DNA from 3 places in the Gottfriedia sp. OAE603 genome. Region 1 is predicted to be linked to each of the others. Evidence: riboswitches for the same ligand, from Rfam matches in the RefSeq annotation. Region 1 holds a riboswitch; each other region holds the start of a gene.
What was found. Region 1 has a riboswitch for S-adenosylmethionine ahead of ABID96_RS10140 (LLM class flavin-dependent oxidoreductase). Riboswitches for the same ligand answer to the same signal wherever they lie in the genome.
Positions count from the first base shown of each region.

Region 2: another riboswitch for S-adenosylmethionine. It lies ahead of ABID96_RS09325 (bifunctional homocysteine S-methyltransferase/methylenetetrahydrofolate reductase); the one in region 1 lies ahead of ABID96_RS10140 (LLM class flavin-dependent oxidoreductase).
Region 3: another riboswitch for S-adenosylmethionine. It lies ahead of metK (methionine adenosyltransferase); the one in region 1 lies ahead of ABID96_RS10140 (LLM class flavin-dependent oxidoreductase).

Region 1 is NZ_JBEUNN010000001.1:2,026,805-2,033,305, forward strand. Features, by position in the region: gene ABID96_RS10125 (flotillin family protein) at 1-816, shown strand, start outside; gene ABID96_RS10130 (GrpB family protein) at 953-1,471, shown strand; gene ABID96_RS10135 (DUF1398 family protein) at 1,474-1,857, shown strand; SAM riboswitch class I at 2,116-2,218, shown strand; gene ABID96_RS10140 (LLM class flavin-dependent oxidoreductase) at 2,328-3,377, shown strand; gene ABID96_RS10145 (ATP-grasp domain-containing protein) at 3,392-4,345, shown strand; gene ABID96_RS10150 (hypothetical protein) at 4,591-4,731, shown strand; gene ABID96_RS10155 (mechanosensitive ion channel family protein) at 4,916-5,731, opposite strand.
Region 2 is NZ_JBEUNN010000001.1:1,871,958-1,878,458, reverse strand. Features, by position in the region: gene metH (methionine synthase) at 1-1,616, opposite strand, end outside; gene ABID96_RS09325 (bifunctional homocysteine S-methyltransferase/methylenetetrahydrofolate reductase) at 1,613-3,439, opposite strand; SAM riboswitch class I at 3,517-3,620, opposite strand; gene shc (squalene--hopene cyclase) at 3,784-5,655, opposite strand; gene ABID96_RS09315 (hypothetical protein) at 5,682-5,963, opposite strand; gene hutG (formimidoylglutamase) at 6,104-6,501, opposite strand, start outside.
Region 3 is NZ_JBEUNN010000001.1:3,427,152-3,433,652, reverse strand. Features, by position in the region: gene ABID96_RS17450 (hypothetical protein) at 145-534, shown strand; gene pckA (phosphoenolpyruvate carboxykinase (ATP)) at 938-2,524, opposite strand; SAM riboswitch class I at 2,846-2,958, shown strand; gene metK (methionine adenosyltransferase) at 3,167-4,363, shown strand; gene ABID96_RS17435 (cysteine hydrolase family protein) at 4,561-5,094, shown strand; gene ABID96_RS17430 (DinB family protein) at 5,135-5,647, opposite strand; gene ABID96_RS17425 (thioredoxin family protein) at 5,851-6,186, shown strand; gene fosM (FosM family fosfomycin resistance protein) at 6,201-6,501, shown strand, end outside.

The sequences.
Region 1 (6,501 bases):
GAAATCGCTGAAGCAAATAGTGAACGTGAAACTCGTATACATAAAGCACAAACCGATCAAGAGGCAAAAGAAGAAGAATACAAACGTCAAATTGCAATCGCAGAATCAAAAAAGGAAAAAGATATAAAAGACGCAGCCTTCATGGAAGAAACCGAACGTGCTCGTGCAAAATCAGAACAGTCTTATGAACTTGAAAAAGCAAAACTAGCAAAAGAAGTAAAAGAAGAAGAATTATCACTAAAATTCCTAGAGCGTGAACGTGCTGTTAGGCTAGAAGAAGAGGAAAGTAAAGTACGTAAAACAAAAGCAGATGCAGAATATTATGAAACAACTCGTAAAGCAGAAGCTGAGGCACGTAAAGCTGAGATTGATGGGGAAGCAAAAGCCAAAATTCGTAAAGCAGAAGGTTCAGCTGAGGCGGACGTTATTCGTGAACGTGGTAAAGCAGAAGCTGAAGCACGTAAGTTATTAGCTGAAGCGATGGAAAAACATGGTGAGGTCATTATCACAGAAAAGTTAATTGAGATGCTCCCTATTTTTGCAGAAAAAATTGCTCAACCTCTTAATAATATCGAATCGGTTAAAATTATCGATTCAGGTAACGGTCAAGGGATCCCATCTTTTGGCAAGAGCATTACAAAAACAATGGTTGAAATGCAAGAGCCATTAAAAGAAATGACAGGTATTGATATAGCTGAATTGATCAAGTCATATGCATCCAAGACGAATGGCTATAAAAATCAAGGCGCTGTCACTGTTTTACCTGAACAAAGTATAGAAAATAGCAAGTCTGATGGAACTAATACTATCGAATAACTATTATTTTTATAGAGTAGCCAACGGCTACTCTTTTTTTGAAGTAATTTTTATATGTGTTAAATTAGTAATGAAAAAATTGAACAACATATACGTTCGTAAAATAGATGAGATTTAAGGAAAATGAGGACAAAACATGGATGGAAAAGTAATTATTGAGGATTACTCACAGCAATGGGCTTTAGAATATAAAAAAGAAGAAACAAAGATTAGAAATGTTTTAGGTGAAACTTTAATTCAAATTGAACATATTGGAAGTACCTCAATTGAGAACCTAGGATCAAAACCCATAATTGATATGATGTGTGGAGTAAAACATATAAATGCAATCCAAGACTTTATTAATTCATTTGCTGAAATTGGATACGAATTCGTTTGGCATGAGGAGTTTCCCGAAAGGCGTTTTTTTAGAAAAGGTGAATATAGAGCAGGAACACACCACCTTCATATCTATGAATTTGAAAGTGACTTTTGGATAAATAATATTTTATTTAGAGATTATTTGAGAAAGCATCCTGATGTACGTAACGAGTACTATCATTTAAAAATAAAATTAGCTGAAAAATATCCAAATGATAGAGTTTCATATACAAACGGAAAAAATGAATTTATAAAATGCATTGTTAAAAAGTCTAGAAAACTAAAGGAGACATAATGATGAATACTAAAATAACAGAATTTGAATTTCAAGAAATAATTCACAGACGAAGTAAAGGTGAAATAGACTTTCCTCAATTCTTAGATGAATTGTCTCAAAGAGGCATAAACGAATATGAAATAGACGTTGCAACTGGTCAATCTACTTATAAGAGAGTCAATTCAGAATTTAAAACAGATTCACAAATAAACTTAGCGATCTCAAATCAATTTGATAGAAATAAAGTATTAGAGGCAATTGCTAACATTTCACAACCTTTTTTAGAATTCTTAAAAGAGATTGCGGAGGCAGGAATTGTAAGCTATCGTGTCTGTATTCCTGAGAAAAAGGTTACATATTTCGGTATTGGTGAAGAAAAAATTGATGAGTCGCTAAATATATGAAATAATTCTTAAGCCAATTATAGAAATGTAATTGGAGAGGTGTTTTAGTGAATATGATCTTAATAAGGGAGAAAAACTCCAGATTATTGAGAGTATTGTAATCTAATTAAAACAGGGAATATAGACGAATGACAGTTTTAAAGTAGCTATCATCATCAGTAAAAAAATAGTTTAACATTAGAACTAATTAATTGACAATTAAAAAAAAATAAACTATTATCACTTTATTAATAAAAAAGTTTTGAATTTATATTTTTCTTCTTATCTAGAGAGGTGGAGGGACTGGCCCTTTGAAGCCTCGGCAGCAGGTTCTTATGAATACTGTGCCAATTCCAACAAGCAAATGCTTGAAAGATGAGAAGAGGGTTTTTAAACTCTCTTCTTTGGAGGAGAGTTTTTTATTTTGAGTATAATTCCAACTTAGTAGATAGGTAAACTTAGTGATGTTAAAAATAAGGGAGAGAGTCTAGATGAAATATGGTTTTTGGTTGCCGATTTTTGGAGGCTGGTTACGAAATGTAGACGATGAAAATATGCCGCCAACTTATGAATATGCAAAAGATGTTATTCAATCAGCTGAAAAATGGGGCTACTCAACTACTTTAATAGCTGAATTATATTTAAATGATATTAAGGGACCAGAGCATGACTCTCTTGAAGCTTGGTCTACAGCAGCAGCACTTGCAGCGGTGACGGAAAAAATAGAAATTATGACGGCGATTCGCCCTGGGTTTCATAATCCAGCTGTAGCAGCAAAAATGGCAGCAAATATTGATCGAATCAGTAACGGACGATTTACATTAAACGTTGTATCTGCTTGGTGGGCAGACGAAGCACGTCAATATGGTGGTATTTTTACAGAACATGATGAACGTTATGCTCGGACCGAAGAGTTTATTGATGTACTAAAAGGTTTATGGACAGAAGAAACCTTTAATTATTCTGGCCAATTTTACGACTTGAAAGACACGAAGCTTGCTCCAAAGCCTGTTCAAAGACCTAACCCGATTTTATATGCAGGTGGTGAAAGTGAAAAAGGCAAGCAAACCATTGCAGAAAAATGTGATGCATATGTAATGCATGGTGGAACTGTTGAAGAGATCGAGCGAAAAATAGCAGATATGAAAGCCCGACGTGAACAAACTGATAATGTACCATTCAGTTCTTTTGGAATGGCTGCGTATGTAATTTGCCGTGATACTGAAGAAGAGGCAAAAGCTGAGCTTGAAAAAATCACAAAGGTGAAGGATTCAAGCGGATATGCTGGCTTTAAAGACTTCACTACAAAGTCACAATTAGAGCAACAAATCCAATTACAGGATTACTCGGTGTCTAACCGAGGTCTACGCCCAAATTTAGTAGGAACTCCAGATCAAATTGCAAATCGAATTTTACAATATGAAGAAACTGGCTTAGACTTATTATTATTACAATTTTCTCCTCAACTTGAGGAAATGGAACGATTTTCAAAACAAATTATGCCATTAGTTGAACAAAAACGTAGTTTAATAAAGAACTAGAAAGGGGTCGTAAAATGAGTAAAATATATGTAATTCATGAAAATAGTGAGTGGACAGTCCATTTAACAAAAAGATTGGAGGAACTTGGTGTTCCATATGAAGAGTGGCATTTAGACGAAGGAACTTTAGATTTATCTACCGAACCACCAGAAGGTATTTTTTATAGCAGAATGAGTGCTTCTTCACACACACGTGATCACCGTTTTGCGGCTGAATTTACTGCGCAAGTATTAGCTTGGCTTGAAGCTCATGGACGTACGGTGTTAAATGGAACGAATGCATTAAAACTAGAGGTTAGTAAGGTTTTGCAATACTTAGAATTAAACAAGTATGGTGTTAAGACGCCAAAAACAATTGCAGCGGTCGGAAAAGAAAACATTTTGAAGGCAGCTGAAAGCTTTGCAGGACAGTCATTTATTACGAAGCATAATCGTGCAGGTAAAGGATTAGGTGTTCAATTATTTCATAATATCGAAGCATTAAAAGCTTATGTGGAAGGAACTACTTTCGAAGAACCAGTCGATGGCATTACCCTAATTCAAGAATACATACTGTCTCCTGAAAGCTATATAACTCGTTGTGAGTTTGTCGGAGGAAACTTTGTATACGCTGTAAAGGTTGATACTTCGGAAGGTTTTGAACTTTGCCCAGCGGACGTATGCCAAATTGGCGATCTATTCTGTCCGGTTGGAGAAGAAGTAGAAGAGAAACCTAAGTTCCAAATTATTGAAGGATTTGAAGATGAAATTTTAAATAAATATAAAGACGTTTTAGTTAATAATAATATTCAAGTAGCTGGAATTGAATTTATCAGAAATGCTGAAGGAACAATATTTACTTATGATATCAATACAAACACGAACTATAATTCTGATGCAGAAGCAAAAGCTGGAAAATATGGCATGCTTGAATTAGCTTTATTTTTAAAGAAAACATTAGAAGAAAACTACACTACAACAAAAGCTTAATTTGATGTAATTACAAAAACATAATAAAATCTATTTAAGAAGGAATTTCACTGTTGAAATTCCTTTTTTGTTACATATTAATGAATGATTCATCTTATGTTTTTAAACTATTAAATAAAAAATATAATAAATTGTTTGATTTGATTAAGAAATGTCCTGAAAATAAGCGGGATGTTTTACCTGAAGGTTTTAAAAATAGTATTCATTGGCAACTTGGTCATATTCTTTAGTCTACTGAAAACCATGTGCTTCGGCTTTCTGAGCAAAAGAAGGTTCTACCAGAAAGCTATCATACATTCATTGCATATGGTACAAAACCACTTGATTGGAAAGAAGAACCACCTACATGGGATTTATTAATTGAACAGTTGAAAGGAATAGCTTGATTATATACATGTAGCTATGTATGGTAAACTTCATATTGATGTTAAAAAGAATTTTTAGAAGCAAATACAATTGAAGATTTACTAATTAATAATGTATCACATGTTTCCGAGCATCTATGTATCATATTTAGCATGATAAAAGTTTTAAATAAATAAAAAGCAAGAGTAATGTACTCTTGCTTTTTTAATGGCTTGCATTTAGACTCTCTGCCATCATCAAATCGTATTGGTAAGCAGCCTTCGCCAATTCATATCTAACTTTTTTTCCTGCTTCAACATAGAACGATTCCTTCACAAGACCAGATAAAGAGAATCGGTTACCTCTGAAATCCACATTCAGTTCAGTAATTTGGTTGAATCTGAAACTTTCCACAGGAACACCGTTTTCATCCAGTAACAAGTACTCACCATATTTCTCGTTACAAGTTTTTGCAACTTCTTCTAGCACCTTGAATGCTTCATCTGGATTTTGCCTATAATTGAGGACAAGACTCTCGTTCACACGTCGCATCCCACGGTTTCCGTTTTGAAGCTCCGTGATATTACTATAAGAGACAGTATATAGGTAACCATCATATTGGCGGATTTTCAAGAAGCGCATACTAATTTCCTCAATTTTCCCCTGACGGTTTCCGTTAATGATCACATAGTCACCATGATGAATTTGTCGCTCAAGCAAATATGTTAGACCCATTATATAATCACGAATGATATGCTGGAAGATTAAAGCCACGGCACCTGCCACAACGAAAGAACCAGTAATAAACTTGCCAAGTTCGATGAAATCACTAATCACATAAAGTAAGAAGAATATCCATCCAAATACTTTTGTAACCTGTTTAGCGAAATGCATGATTGTCTCTTCACGCTTTTCATCTAACAAGCTAGTTTTATCAAAGAAAAGCTTGATCGATTTTCGGATTAAATATACTGTGAATATAATCAGCAGTGCCACAGCTAAAATTCTTACGGGCAACTGATCGAACAGTTCTAAAAACATATTATCAACTCCCACTTTTTTCAATATACCATAGAAATGTGGATAAGGAGAAAGACCTTTCTTACCAAAAGTACAAAATAATAGTTTTACTTAAATCAGTTAATCTATTGATACTCTAATAATATCAAGCTACATCATAATTTTGTAACATATTTTGTCTGTTTAATCAGATAATCAGTTAGGGGAAGCGTTAGAAATAAAATATAATTTCTATTATACTGGTATCTTATTAAACACGTTTTCATAGAAATTGTAGTAGGAAATTTTAGATATTTAGGTGTTGAACATGCTAATAAGACTTTTTAATGAATCTAAACGGTCTACTAAAATTACTCTTTTGACAGTGTCTACTCTAAAACTAGTTGGTGGTATCATTAAGATTATTCTTTAATTTCAGGCGTTGTGACCTGAATTTTCATATTCGAAATAAGTTTCAATGGGCTGCTTCGGTAGTCCTTTATTTTTTTGCTAAAAGGATTCATCAGAATTATATGGAATTTAAATTAAATAAAAAATAATTAGGAATTTTGGGGTGATATAAAAACAAATCGAGGAGCATTTGAGATTTTTACAAAAGGAAGTGGAGAACCAATACGTATTACTCATTTATATAGTGAATTTAATGAATTAGGTAATTATTTTGCAGATGTATTCATTGAAGAATTTACAGTTTACTTAATTAATTTAAAAGAAGCAGGTAACTCATGCAAGGTAATGAAGGACGAAGAATTAAGCATGCGAGAGACTTGTTTAGATTTAAAAGATATTAG
Region 2 (6,501 bases), 150 kb from region 1:
CCAAATGAGATATTACTTAATCCTAAAATGGTTAAACACTCAGGTAGTGCTTCTTTAATCAGACGTATTCCTTCAATCGTCGCTTTTGCAGAACCGATGTATTGAACATCTCCAGTTCCTACTGGAAAAACAAGTGGATCAAAAATGATATCTGAAGGTCGAATATGATACTTTTCAGTTAATAATTGATAACTACGTTTTGCGATTTCCAATTTACGTTCCGCTGATACTGCCATTCCATCTTCATCAATCGTTCCGACGACAACTGCAGCACCATACTTATGGATTAAAGGACAGATTTTTTCAAATCGTTCTTCAGCATCTTCTAAATTAATAGAGTTTATAATTGCTTTACCTTGTATATACGTTAATGCGAGTTCAATTACTTTTTCATCAGTCGAGTCAATCATAATTGGAACCTTTATTTTATTCACCAGTTGTTTTAGAAAATTCTCCATATCATCTAATTCTTCACGGTCAGGATCAGCCATACAAACATCGATGACATGTGCACCTTTTTTAACTTGTGCTCTTGCAATTTCTGCTGCTTCTTCATATTTTCCATCAGCTATTAAATTCTTAAATTTTCTTGAGCCAATAACATTCGTTCTTTCACCAACGAATAAAGGTCTCATACTATCATCATAAATAAGAGATTCTAAACCACTTACTGCATGATCTGTTCTCTTTTTTAATTGACGAGGTTTGATTCCTGTAATAGCTTCTTTCATTGCTTTAATGTGTTCAGGTGTTGTGCCACAACAACCACCTAAAATATTGACCCAACCTTGTTCGGCAAAATCACGTACTTTGTATGCTAATGATTCCGGTGACTCATGATAATGTCCATCCTCATCAGGTAGTCCTGCATTAGGATAACAAGATACATAAGTTTCAGATAACTCAGATAATGACCTCACGTGGTCTCGCATAAATTCAGGACCAGTTGCACAGTTTAACCCGATAGAAATTGGCGAAATGTGCTCAATCGCTAAATAAAACGCATCAATTGTTTGACCAGCAAGTGTTGTACCCATCGGTTCGATCGTGCCTGAAATCATTACTGGAATTGTTTTATCTAACTCTTTAAATGCATTACTAATTCCAATACACGCAGCTTTAACATTTCTCATATCTTGACATGTTTCAACTAATAATAAGTCGACACCACCATTTAATAGTCCAATAGCCTGACGGAAATATGCAGTAATTAATTCCTCAAACGTAACGCCACCAGTGACACTAATTGCTTTTGTCGTTGGGCCCATTGCACCAGCTATAAACACATTTTTCCCAGAAGATTCTACTGCAGCTTTCGCAATCTTAGCAGCTTTTTCATTTAATTCGATATCTAAATGCTGTAAATTGTAATCAGATAAAACGATATTTGTAGCTCCAAATGTGTTTGTCTCAATAATATCTGAACCAGCTAGTATATATTCTTCATGGATTTCTTGAATGATATCTGGACGAGTGACAACTAAATATTCATTACACCCTTCTAGTTCTTCACCACCAAAATCTTCAGCTTGTAAATTTCGTTGTTGAATCATCGTTCCCATTGCTCCATCTAGGAGTAGAATACGTTCTTTTAATGCTGCCTCTAATGCTTTCATAATTGAATCTCCTCTTTTTTACGAGTTTTAGTGTATTGGATTAGTTCTTCAGTAATTTCATATTTTAAGAATGGAGTAATCAAATAGATTCCATTAAACTTATCAATTGCATAATCTACAAGTTCTTTTGCGATGTTTTTACCTTCTTCTATTGCTAATAAAGGATCATTGATATCAATTCGATTTCTAACTTCATCTGTCAAGGTAATTCCTGGTACTTCATAATGAATAAAGTCAGCATTCTTTTTACTAATTAGTGGCATGATGCCAATAAAAATTGGCTGATTGATATGTCTCGTAGATTCATACAAACGATCGATTGTTTCTAAATCATAGACAGGCTGGGTTAAAAAGTAATCTGCACCCGCTTCAACCTTCTTTTCTAGTCTTTTAATAGCAGCATCCATTTTCCTAACATTTGGATTAAATGCAGCGGCTACAGAAAATCTCGTACCGTTTCCTAAACTTTTTCCGGAATATAGTCTACCTTCATTCATTTCTTTGATCATGCGAATAAGTTCAAACGAGGCCACATCATATACCGATGTGGCACCAGGGAAGTCACCTACTCTTGCAGGGTCACCAGTAATGGCTAATACTTCATTTAAACCTAAAGTCGACAGTCCCATTAAATGTGATTGAAGACCAATCATATTTCGATCTCGGCAAGTTAAATGTGTAAGAACAGGAATATTTAATCGTTGTAACATTGACGCAATGGCTACATTTGAAATCCTTGGTGAAGCTAACGGGTTATCAGCTAATGTAATTGCATCTACTCCTGCGTTATTTAAAGCCTTTGCCCCTTCAAAAAATCGTCTAGTTTGTAAAGTTTTCGGTGGATCCAGCTCAGCAATAATAGTAGTTCTTTGTCTTGCTTTCTCTGCTAGCGTTACATTTTTTTGTTCTGGCTGCTTTGGTATTTTTATTGTAATCATTCGATTGTTGACTTCTTTTTTTGTGACAGGCTTTAAATTATCTATTTTATTGCGTAATGCGGCAATGTGTGCGGGTGTTGTACCACAACAACCGCCAATTAAACGAACGCCTTGTTCAATAAAAGGTTTTGCCATATCTTCAAAATATTCTGGATTTGATTTATATACATATTTACCTTCTTCATACAAAGGAAGACCTGAGTTTGGAAATGCCGATAAAAATCCCTTTTTCGGTAATGCAACCGTATTTAAAGATTCAATCATATGAAGTGGACCTAAATGACAATTGATTCCGACTACATCCGCTCCTAAATCTACTAATTTAGGGAGGATTTTTTCAATATATTGACCGCTTTGCATCACACCGATTTCTTGTAAAGTCACCTGTGCAATGATTGGAATGTCTGTGCGCTCTCTAAGTAAGGTAACAGCATCATATAATTCATGTTCATCATAAAAGGTCTCAAGCATGATTCCATCAACACCTTCTTCAAGTAAGGCAGATGCCTGCTCTAACAACATGATTTCTCTTTCTAACGGTGTTGCAAAGGTTGACCCAATGTATTTCATACCACCAATACCACCTAGTATGAGTGCTTTTCCTTTAGATGCTTCTCTTGCATTTCTGACGGCCATTTGATTGATTTGTTTAACTAATTTTTCCAATCCATGCTGTCTTAATTTCCCAGCATTAGCTCCGTATGAATTTGTTTGAATGACCTCCGCACCAGCATTAATATATTGTTCATGAATATGGATAATTCGATCTCGTTCAGTAATGTTTAGTTCTTCAAAGCAACTATGTAATCCCCCAGAATATAATAGAGTCCCCATAGCTCCATCACCTAATACAATTCCATTATTCAATTTTTCCAACAGTCCCACTTGATCACTTCCCTTACATACAAAAATAAAAACGCCATTCTTTCTAAAATGAAAGAATGACGTTATCTACAATCCACGCCTTATCTCTCATGTTAAAAACATGCTGGATTTAGCACTTTTTAGCTAAAGCTAAAGTTGCCGGGTTTCAAAGGGCCAGTCCCTCCACCACTCTCGATAAGGAATATTCAGTTATTTTTAATATGAATAGTTTACTATACTTAACCAATTAAAGAAACATATTTTATGAAAATTTGAAAAATAGACATATTTTATTATTTTTCGAATCACTTAGTTTACATAATAATATTATTTGATAAAAAACTGAAACTATATACATAATAAAATTATTTTTGAACATAATGCGCTAATGCGAGTAATGGATATATATGTTGATAACTATGATAATGAATATAAAAACCACCTGGTAAACCGAGACCTGTTGGATACATTACTTCTTTTTTTGTTTTATCTTTTTGAGCCAGTAAATATTGAATCCCTCTTTTTATCGCTTTATCTTCTTTATCTACAATCGTTAATAAGGCATCAATAGCCCATGCTGTTTGACTAGGAGTACTATACTTTAGCGGTACATATCTTTGCTTTACAGCCGAATAACCAGACTCTCCCCAACCTCCATCATCATTTTGCGCACTGATAAGCCATTTAGCAGCTTTTTGAATTGCTTCATGATTCTTCGGTATTCCGATTGATCGTAGTCCAGTGATAGCAGCCCATGTTCCATAAATATAACAAATTCCCCATCTACCATACCAGCTACCATTTTTTTCTTGGTGCTCAAATATCCACTCGCTCGCCTTTTTAACTTGTTCATCATTTCGATCAATTGTTGTATAGTTTCCAATAAATTCTAAAACACGACCTGTTAAATCTGCCGTCGATGGGTCAATGATGGCATCCTTGGCATTTTCTATTGGTAAATAAGTTAACCATTTATTTGTTACATTTTTTTCAAATGCGCCCCAACCACCATCATGATTTTGTAAGCCCAATAAAAACTGAATCCCTTTTTGCCATTTTTCAAGTTGGGTTGAGTCTGAGATAGCACTTCTTGTTAATGCCCTTAATGCTGCACTTGTATCATCATTATCTGGAATAAATGAATTTACTTCTGAAAATCCCCAACCTCCAGGACTGATTTTCTTTGCATGCTTCGACCAATCACCTTTTAAGATTTGCTGTTTTTTATTTAAATAATCAACGGATTTTTTAATTAAAGTATCTGTCGGGGAAACGCCTGCTTCTTGTAATGCATAGGAAAGTAACGCTGTATCCCAAACCTGTGAGGGAGAATTTTGAATATGAATACCATCTTCGGTTTCAAATGAAAGTGAGATTAAACCACTTAATGCTTGTTGAATTTCATTTGAGTTAGTTTCATATCCAAGAGCTAGTAATGCGTATATCATATAATATGTTGAACTAGCGTAGCTATAAAATGTACCGTTTGTTTCAATTCTTTCTAATATAAATTTTTCAGCTTTTTCATATCCTTTATCATGAAAATATAGTGGATATGAGGCAAGCTTCTTACCCTCTTCTACTAAAAAGTGAAAAAATGAATTTCTCTCATCGTCAAACCACTCGATCTCTTTAGTAGCATGTAAATGATCTAGATTAATTGGATGATTAGATTTAATAATAAATCGTTTATTAATACATAAAATCATTGGAATTAAATGAACTCGGGCATAACTACTTAGTTCAAATAAACTGAGAGGAAAATTGTCTGGGAGCAGAAAATAGCTCATCGGAAAATGAAAGAATGTTGGATATTGAATGAATCCATGTATCGCTAGAATCATTTTTGTCATAAAATGTACTTTTCCCAGCCCACCATTTGAGAGTATAAATTTTTCTGCTTTCTTCATATTAGGATGATCTTTTTCTAATGTGTTAGAGACTAATAATGCAGCATATGCTTGAACAGTCGCGGATAGATTCCCATTTTTTTCATCTTCATATAATTTCCATGAGCCATTTTCTTCTTGTAACTTGATCAAACGTTTTGCAATATTTTCACATAATTCTTTTTCTTTATCTAATAATGCTAAATCACTTAAAAGAATTAACATAAAGCAATCTGTCATAATCGACCCTTCAAAACAATATTCCCAAGACCCATCTGTATTCTGATCTTTTCTTAATAAATTTATGCGCTCATTTAAATTTTGAATAACTTCTTCCTCGAGGTTCAACAGTTTCACCTCAAATCTTTCAAGATTTAAGTATGATGGTATTTATCCATCCTACTTTTCTTTTCACTAGATTCACCTTCAATGTCAACCAATCTCTTATTCTTCACTTTAATTTCAGATACCAAGCTTAATATAAATACAAAAAGACTCAAAGGGAACACAATAATTTTATAGCCAAACAAGGTAAAAGCAGGAAGAATATCTAGAAAATAACCCAAGGAAAATAAAACGATAACTAGTAATATATTAACCCCTATTACAGTGAGTAAAGCTTTAAATGCCGAGTTTAAGCTAATTGAATACTTCAAAATGATCACACTCCATTACAAATCTATGTTAATCATAGAAAAATCATGAATGAAAAAACCATTTTCGTTAGGAATATGTGAACGTTTGTTAGACATAATAAAAAACTCGTAAACAATTTTTATTGTTTACGAGCTTTTATTTATCGATTCAATTTAACTTTTTCAACAAGAAAATTCAATATGACATGTGCAGCAATTCGGCTTGTCATATCACGGAAATCAATTGTAGGATCTAATTCTACAATATCCATCCCACAAACTTTTGGATGTGATGCTAGATAACATATTCCATCAATCAGCGTCTGACTATCCATTCCACCAGGGCCAATTGCTGGACAGCCTGGTGCAAAAGCCTGATCTAACACATCCATATCGAGACTAATATAAATAGCATCAACTTCCTGTGATAAACGATTTATACAATCAATCATAATTTTTTGAATACCCAAATCACGTACATCACGCATTGTATAAATTGTGACACCATGATTGATTCCAAACTCAGTATAAGGAGCACTATTTGAAAAATTACGCAAAC
Region 3 (6,501 bases), 1.4 Mb from region 1:
TGGAATTCAACACACATCTTTTTCAGAACCTAAATACATAAAATCAAGGGGAAATAATGAGAAACAAAAAACTTAAATACATAATAATTGGTATCATAGCATTAATCATTTTTTATTTCTTTACGAACAATAAATGAGAACCGAGTGAGAAACTTTGATGATTTAATTCCTTATAAGCATAGGTATTTTGAATCAATTTCATTTCGAAAGGATATTTCTTTAGAAGATACAACAAGAGCAGTGGATTGGGTGTCAAGAGATCAAGGTCAAGTCGATGAATTAATGAGGTTTTTAAGTCAATATCGCCTAAAAAAAATAAGTAATGAAACATTTAATGCACGATTAAATGATAATGAAGAAGGAATTTTCGATTTTTTTATAACCCACTCTAGGGGAGCTGTTGCAATCGTTAATGTACAAGGTGATGTTGTTCATATCTTTGGGAACTATTATGAAGTTATAAATGGACCGATTGATATGGAGTGGATCAGAAAGTTCGATGACAAAAACGAAAAGAAATATACACCAAAATAAAAAATCGGTTTATCAATCCAATTCTTTACCTTTTCAGCAAAAAATTAGGTCTTGGATTAGAAGACTTTTTTTGATGACTTAAATTGAAAGTTACTATTACTAAATAAGAGTGTTATCTTAAGATGTTGAATGGAGCGTAAGGTGCTCGACTCCTATGGGAGATGCGTGAAAGGTGAGACCCCACAGGAGGCCCACAGGATGTGGGTCATGCATGCGTTACGACAGGACGTCATGGTTTTAGCATGCCTACCTTTTTCTAGGAGGCTCACCGCACGCCCATGGAAAGCGAGCACCTGGAGTGGAATTCAACACTCTTCTCTTACCTAGAAATTTAAATTAATGTTGTTCAAACTTTTACAGCACAAAAAAAGGTCTTCGATTAGAAGACCTTTCAATGTTAATATTATTTTAAAGGACCGCCAAGCTCAGCAAGTTGAGCATCAAAGCCTTCGAATTTTTTAAAGTTTTCTTTGAACTTATTCACTAATTCAAGCGCTTTAACTTCATATGCTGATTTGTCTTCCCAAGTTAATGATGGAACTAATACTTGATCAGGCACTCCTGGAACATGTTGAGGAATTGAAAGACCGAAAAATTCATCTTGAGTAGTTTCAACGTAATTTAAATCTCCTTCAAGTGCAGCGTGTACCATTGCTCTTGTATATGAGAGATTCATACGTTTACCTACTCCGTACTCTCCACCAGTCCAGCCAGTGTTAACTAAGAATACATTTACATTATGTTTTTCAATCTTTTCACCAAGCATTTTTGCGTATTCTACAGCTGGAAGCGGTAAGAATGGTGAACCGAAACAAGTTGAGAACGTTACTTGAGGTGATGTAACTCCGCGCTCAGTACCAGCTAATTTACTAGTAAATCCACTTAAGAAGTGGTACATTGCTTGTTCTTTCGTTAATTTACTGATTGGAGGTAATACTCCGAAAGCATCAGCAGTTAAAAAGATAATTGTATGTGGGTGTCCAGCAACACTTGGCTCAACAATATTTTGAATTGCTTGCATTGGGTATGCTGCACGTGTATTTTCTGTTAATGAAGTATCGTCATAATCTGCTAAGCGACCGTCAGGATTTACGACTACGTTTTCTAATACTGTCCCAAATTTAATCGCTGAGAAAATTTGTGGCTCTTTTTCAAATGTTAAATTAATACATTTTGCATAGCAGCCACCTTCGATATTGAAAACACCATTGTCTGACCAACCATGCTCATCATCACCGATTAATTTGCGGTCTGCGTCAGCTGATAGTGTTGTTTTACCAGTACCAGAAAGGCCGAAGAATAATGCTACATCACCTTCATTACCAACATTTGCTGAGCAATGCATAGGCAATACATTGTTCTGTGGTAATAGGAAATTCATAATTGAGAAAATTGATTTTTTCATTTCTCCTGCATATTCAGTACCACCGATTAGAATAATACGTTTTTCAAATGAAATAATAACGAATGCTTCTGAGTTCGTACCGTCAACAACTGGATCAGCTTTAAAAGTTGGAGCAGAAACAATCGTAAAATCTGATTGATGTGTTAGTAATTCTTCCTCAGTAGGGCGGATAAATAACTGGTGAGCAAATAAATTATGCCATGCAAATTCATTAATAACTTGGATTGGTAAACGATATCCAGTATCAGCACCAGCAAATCCTTTAAATTGGAATAATTCGTTTCTATCTTTTAAGTAAGTAAGTACTTTACTATATAATTTTTCGAACACATCTGAAGAGATTGGCTGATTTACTGTTCCCCAATCAATTAAGTTTTCAACAGATGCTTCATTTACAATAAATTTATCTTTTGGTGAACGGCCAGTATATTTTCCCGTTGATACACTAACTGCTCCCGTTGACGTTAGAATACCTTCTTGTCTTGTTAGAACTTTTTCAACTAGCTCAGAAACGCTTAGCTGGTTATACATGTGATTACTTGAAAGTAATTCATTCAATTCAATATTTACATCAACTGTCTTCATATACTAATACCATCCTTTAAATATAATTTGTCTGCCATGTAGGTATCTCGTTAAATAGTATAACACATTTATTTTAATAGTGTATACTATTAGTTGGAAAAATGTGTAACGAAATTATTAAAAATTTTAAAATGAGTAAAACGGTATACTTAAAGGTGTAAATTAGCTTGTATGAAAGATATTATTAGGTATTACCCATTTAATAGGAATGAATGTAAATCGTGTGATGATTTTCTATTTATGGTGAAATGTGTCTAAAGTATGATGAAAATTGTTGACAAGAAAGTTTATTTTTAATATGATACTTTTCATACGGATACTCTCTTATCCCGAGTAGGTGGAGGGATACAGGCCCTACGAAGCCCAGCAACCTCACTTTAAGTGAAAGGTGCTGAACCTGATGCAAGGCAATTTATTGTCTTGGACGATAAGAGCGAAAGGCAAATAACTAAACCTTTCCTCAAGCAATATGGATAAGAGGAAGGCTTTTTTTTTGCTCAAAACTTAAATACAGATGGCAATTTCGTAATTAACACTGAGTTATCTTTATCTTAAATGGGAAACATAAGATATAGGAAAACATTTTTCTAATCTTATGTTGAGAAAAAAGAGATCCGTCAATTCAATTTAGGAGGGGACTCAATGTCACAACGTCGTTTATTTACTTCAGAATCAGTTACAGAAGGACATCCAGATAAAATCTGTGACCAAATTTCAGATTCAATTCTTGATGCAATTTTAGCTAATGATCCAAATGCTCGTGTAGCAGCGGAAACTTCAGTTACAACAGGTTTAGTACTTGTTGCAGGTGAAATCACAACTTCTACTTATGTAGATATCCCAAAAATCGTTCGCGAAACAATTCGTGAAATCGGTTATGACCGAGCTAAATACGGATTTGATGCAGATACATGTGCAGTATTAACTTCTATTGATGAGCAATCAGCTGATATCGCTTTAGGTGTAGACCAAGCATTAGAAGCACGTGAAGGAAGCATGTCAGATGAAGAAATCGAAGCAATCGGAGCTGGAGACCAAGGTTTAATGTTCGGTTTTGCTGTAAACGAAACACCTGAATTAATGCCACTTCCAATTTCTTTATCTCATAAAATCGCACGTCGTCTAACTGAAGTAAGAAAGAATGAAACAGTTTCATACTTACGTCCAGATGGTAAAACTCAAGTAACAGTTGAGTATGATGAAAACAACAAACCAGTTCGTATTGATGCAATTGTTGTATCTACACAACATGGTCCAGAAGCAACTCAAGAACAAATCGAAAATGATATTAAAGAACTTGTTATTAAACCAGTTGTACCAGCTGAGTTAATCGATGCGAATACAAAATTCTTTATCAACCCAACAGGCCGTTTCGTAATCGGTGGACCTCAAGGGGATGCAGGATTAACAGGTCGTAAAATCATCGTTGATACTTACGGTGGATATGCTCGTCACGGTGGTGGAGCATTCTCTGGTAAAGATGCAACGAAAGTTGACCGTTCTGCTGCTTATGCTGCACGTTACGTTGCGAAAAACATCGTAGCTGCTGGATTAGCTGATAAAGCTGAAGTTCAATTAGCATACGCAATTGGTGTTGCGAAACCAGTATCTATTGCAATTGATACTTTTGGTACAGGTAAAGTTTCAGAAGAAAAACTTGTAGAAGTTATCCGCAATAACTTTGACTTACGTCCAGCAGGAATTATCAAAATGCTTGACCTACGTCGTCCAATTTACAAACAAACTGCTGCTTATGGTCACTTCGGCCGTACAGATATCGACCTTCCTTGGGAACGTACTGATAAAGCAGAAGCTTTAAAAACTGAAGCTGGTCTTTAATGATTAAAAGAGACTGTAACAGCATTTGCTGTTACAGTCTCTTTTTTTATTTTATGCCTAATTCGTCAATTAAAAGCTTTCAATAAGTATAATTATGTAAGATGATATGATTGTGTATTGTTTTCTGGCTTAGCCTAATAAAAATGAAGGACGGAGGTGAGTGTAATAGGGGGAAATGTACTCCTTATTACAGTAAGATGAATGATCATACAGCATTATTAGTCGTAGATGTTCAAAATGCAATGTTTACTTATCCTGATTTTAAGCTACATAATGAAGAAAAGGTACTAGATAATATTACTAGCATGGTTGAAAAAGCAAGAGAAGTAAATATGCCGATTGTTTATATTCAGCATACCGAAGACGATTCTGAATATAAAGAAGGTTCATCAACTTGGGAAATACATCAGAGAATTAAACCCCGTTCAACTGATATCGTTGTGCAAAAAGGAACATGTGATTCTTTTTACCAGACGAATCTTCAGGAAGAACTAAATAAACTACAAATAGAAAAATTAGTCATTGTCGGAATGCAAACTGAGTTTTGCATAGATACAACTGTAAGAAGTGCCTTTAGTAAAGGGTACAACAATATTTTAGTTAAAGATGCACATAGTACTTTTGATAATGGTAAGCTAATAGCCTCTCAAATCATTAATCATCATAATGATATACTTGGTGGCGGGAGATTCGCTATTTTAAAAGAAACAAAGGATATATCATTTGAATAAATAAAAAATGCCACCGTAATATGTACGGTGGTATTTCCTTTTATATATAGCGTTCTTTTAGTATGTTTAAATGATGAAGCTCATGCCCAGCAATTACATATGCCATTGCTCGAGCAGTAGTTGGAGCATGATTAACCGAACCAATTTTTTGCAGAGATTCATTAGAAAGTGTTGAAAGTAAGGAAAGGGTAGATTGACGAACATTAGATAATTCAAATAGGATTTGGTGTAATTCTAGTTCATTGAATTGTGTATTAGAAGCATAGACGTTTTGATCAAAAGAAGGTAAATTAGCAGTTTCGCCTCTAGCAATTGCTAATAAACGATAGCTCATTACACGTTCTGTATCAGCCATATGACCAAGTACTTCTTTAATCGTCCATTTATCTTCTGCATATTTATAATTCCCCTGTTCAGAAGTAAGTGTCTGGCAGAACTTTTTGGTTTCATCAATTTGGTTTAATAGAATGTCAATTAAATTTCCTTCAGGTACAAGGTCGATATAGCCTTTAAAGTTGGCAGGGAATTCTGTTGCCTCAGGTCTATTCAACATAGCGATCTCCTCCTATTTTTCCTTTTTATGTAATTTCAAACTTATAAGTCTCAGTATACATTATGGTAAAATTATGTAAATAGAATAATGAATTTTAAAAAAAGGACGAAGAAGTTGTATGATGAATCAACATCGTTCTAACATTTAGTCTAATATTTTTAGATGATTATCAGGTCAAAAAAAAATAAAATAGAGGTCAAAATATGAAGAAATTTCAAGAGATAGAAAATTTTATCACACAGAATAAAAGTGCCATCATCTTTGTGAGCGGATTAAATTGCGCTGTTTGTGATGCAGTATTTCCACTTGTTGAAGAACTCATAAAAGCGTATCCTAGCATCAAATTGCTACATACAAAGGCAAATGAGGTTCCTGAGTTATCAGGTCAGTACCAAGTATTCACTGTACCAGCAATTTTGTTTTTCTTTAATGGAAAAGAAATTGCTAGGAAAGTACGGTTCATTCGAGAAGAAGAATTAATCAAAGAGTTTGACAGACTTAGTGTATTCGCTGAACAAGGATCAATGTATGAAAATTAAAGAGGGTGATTACAGTGGGGATAAAAGGTATTAATCATTTTCTATATTCGGTTTCAGATTTAGAGAAATCAATTGAATTTTATCAAAAAGTTTTTGATGCAAAACTACTAGTAAAAGGAAGAACAACTGCCTATTTTGATATGAATGGAATCTGGCTTGCGTTAAATGAAGAAAGAAATATTCCAAGAAATGAAATTGCTCATTCATATACACATATAGCCTTTTCGATAGACGAAGATGAGTTTGACAGTATGTATGAGAAATTATTAAAACTAAATGTAAACATACTGACCAGCCGCGAAAGAGATGAACGAG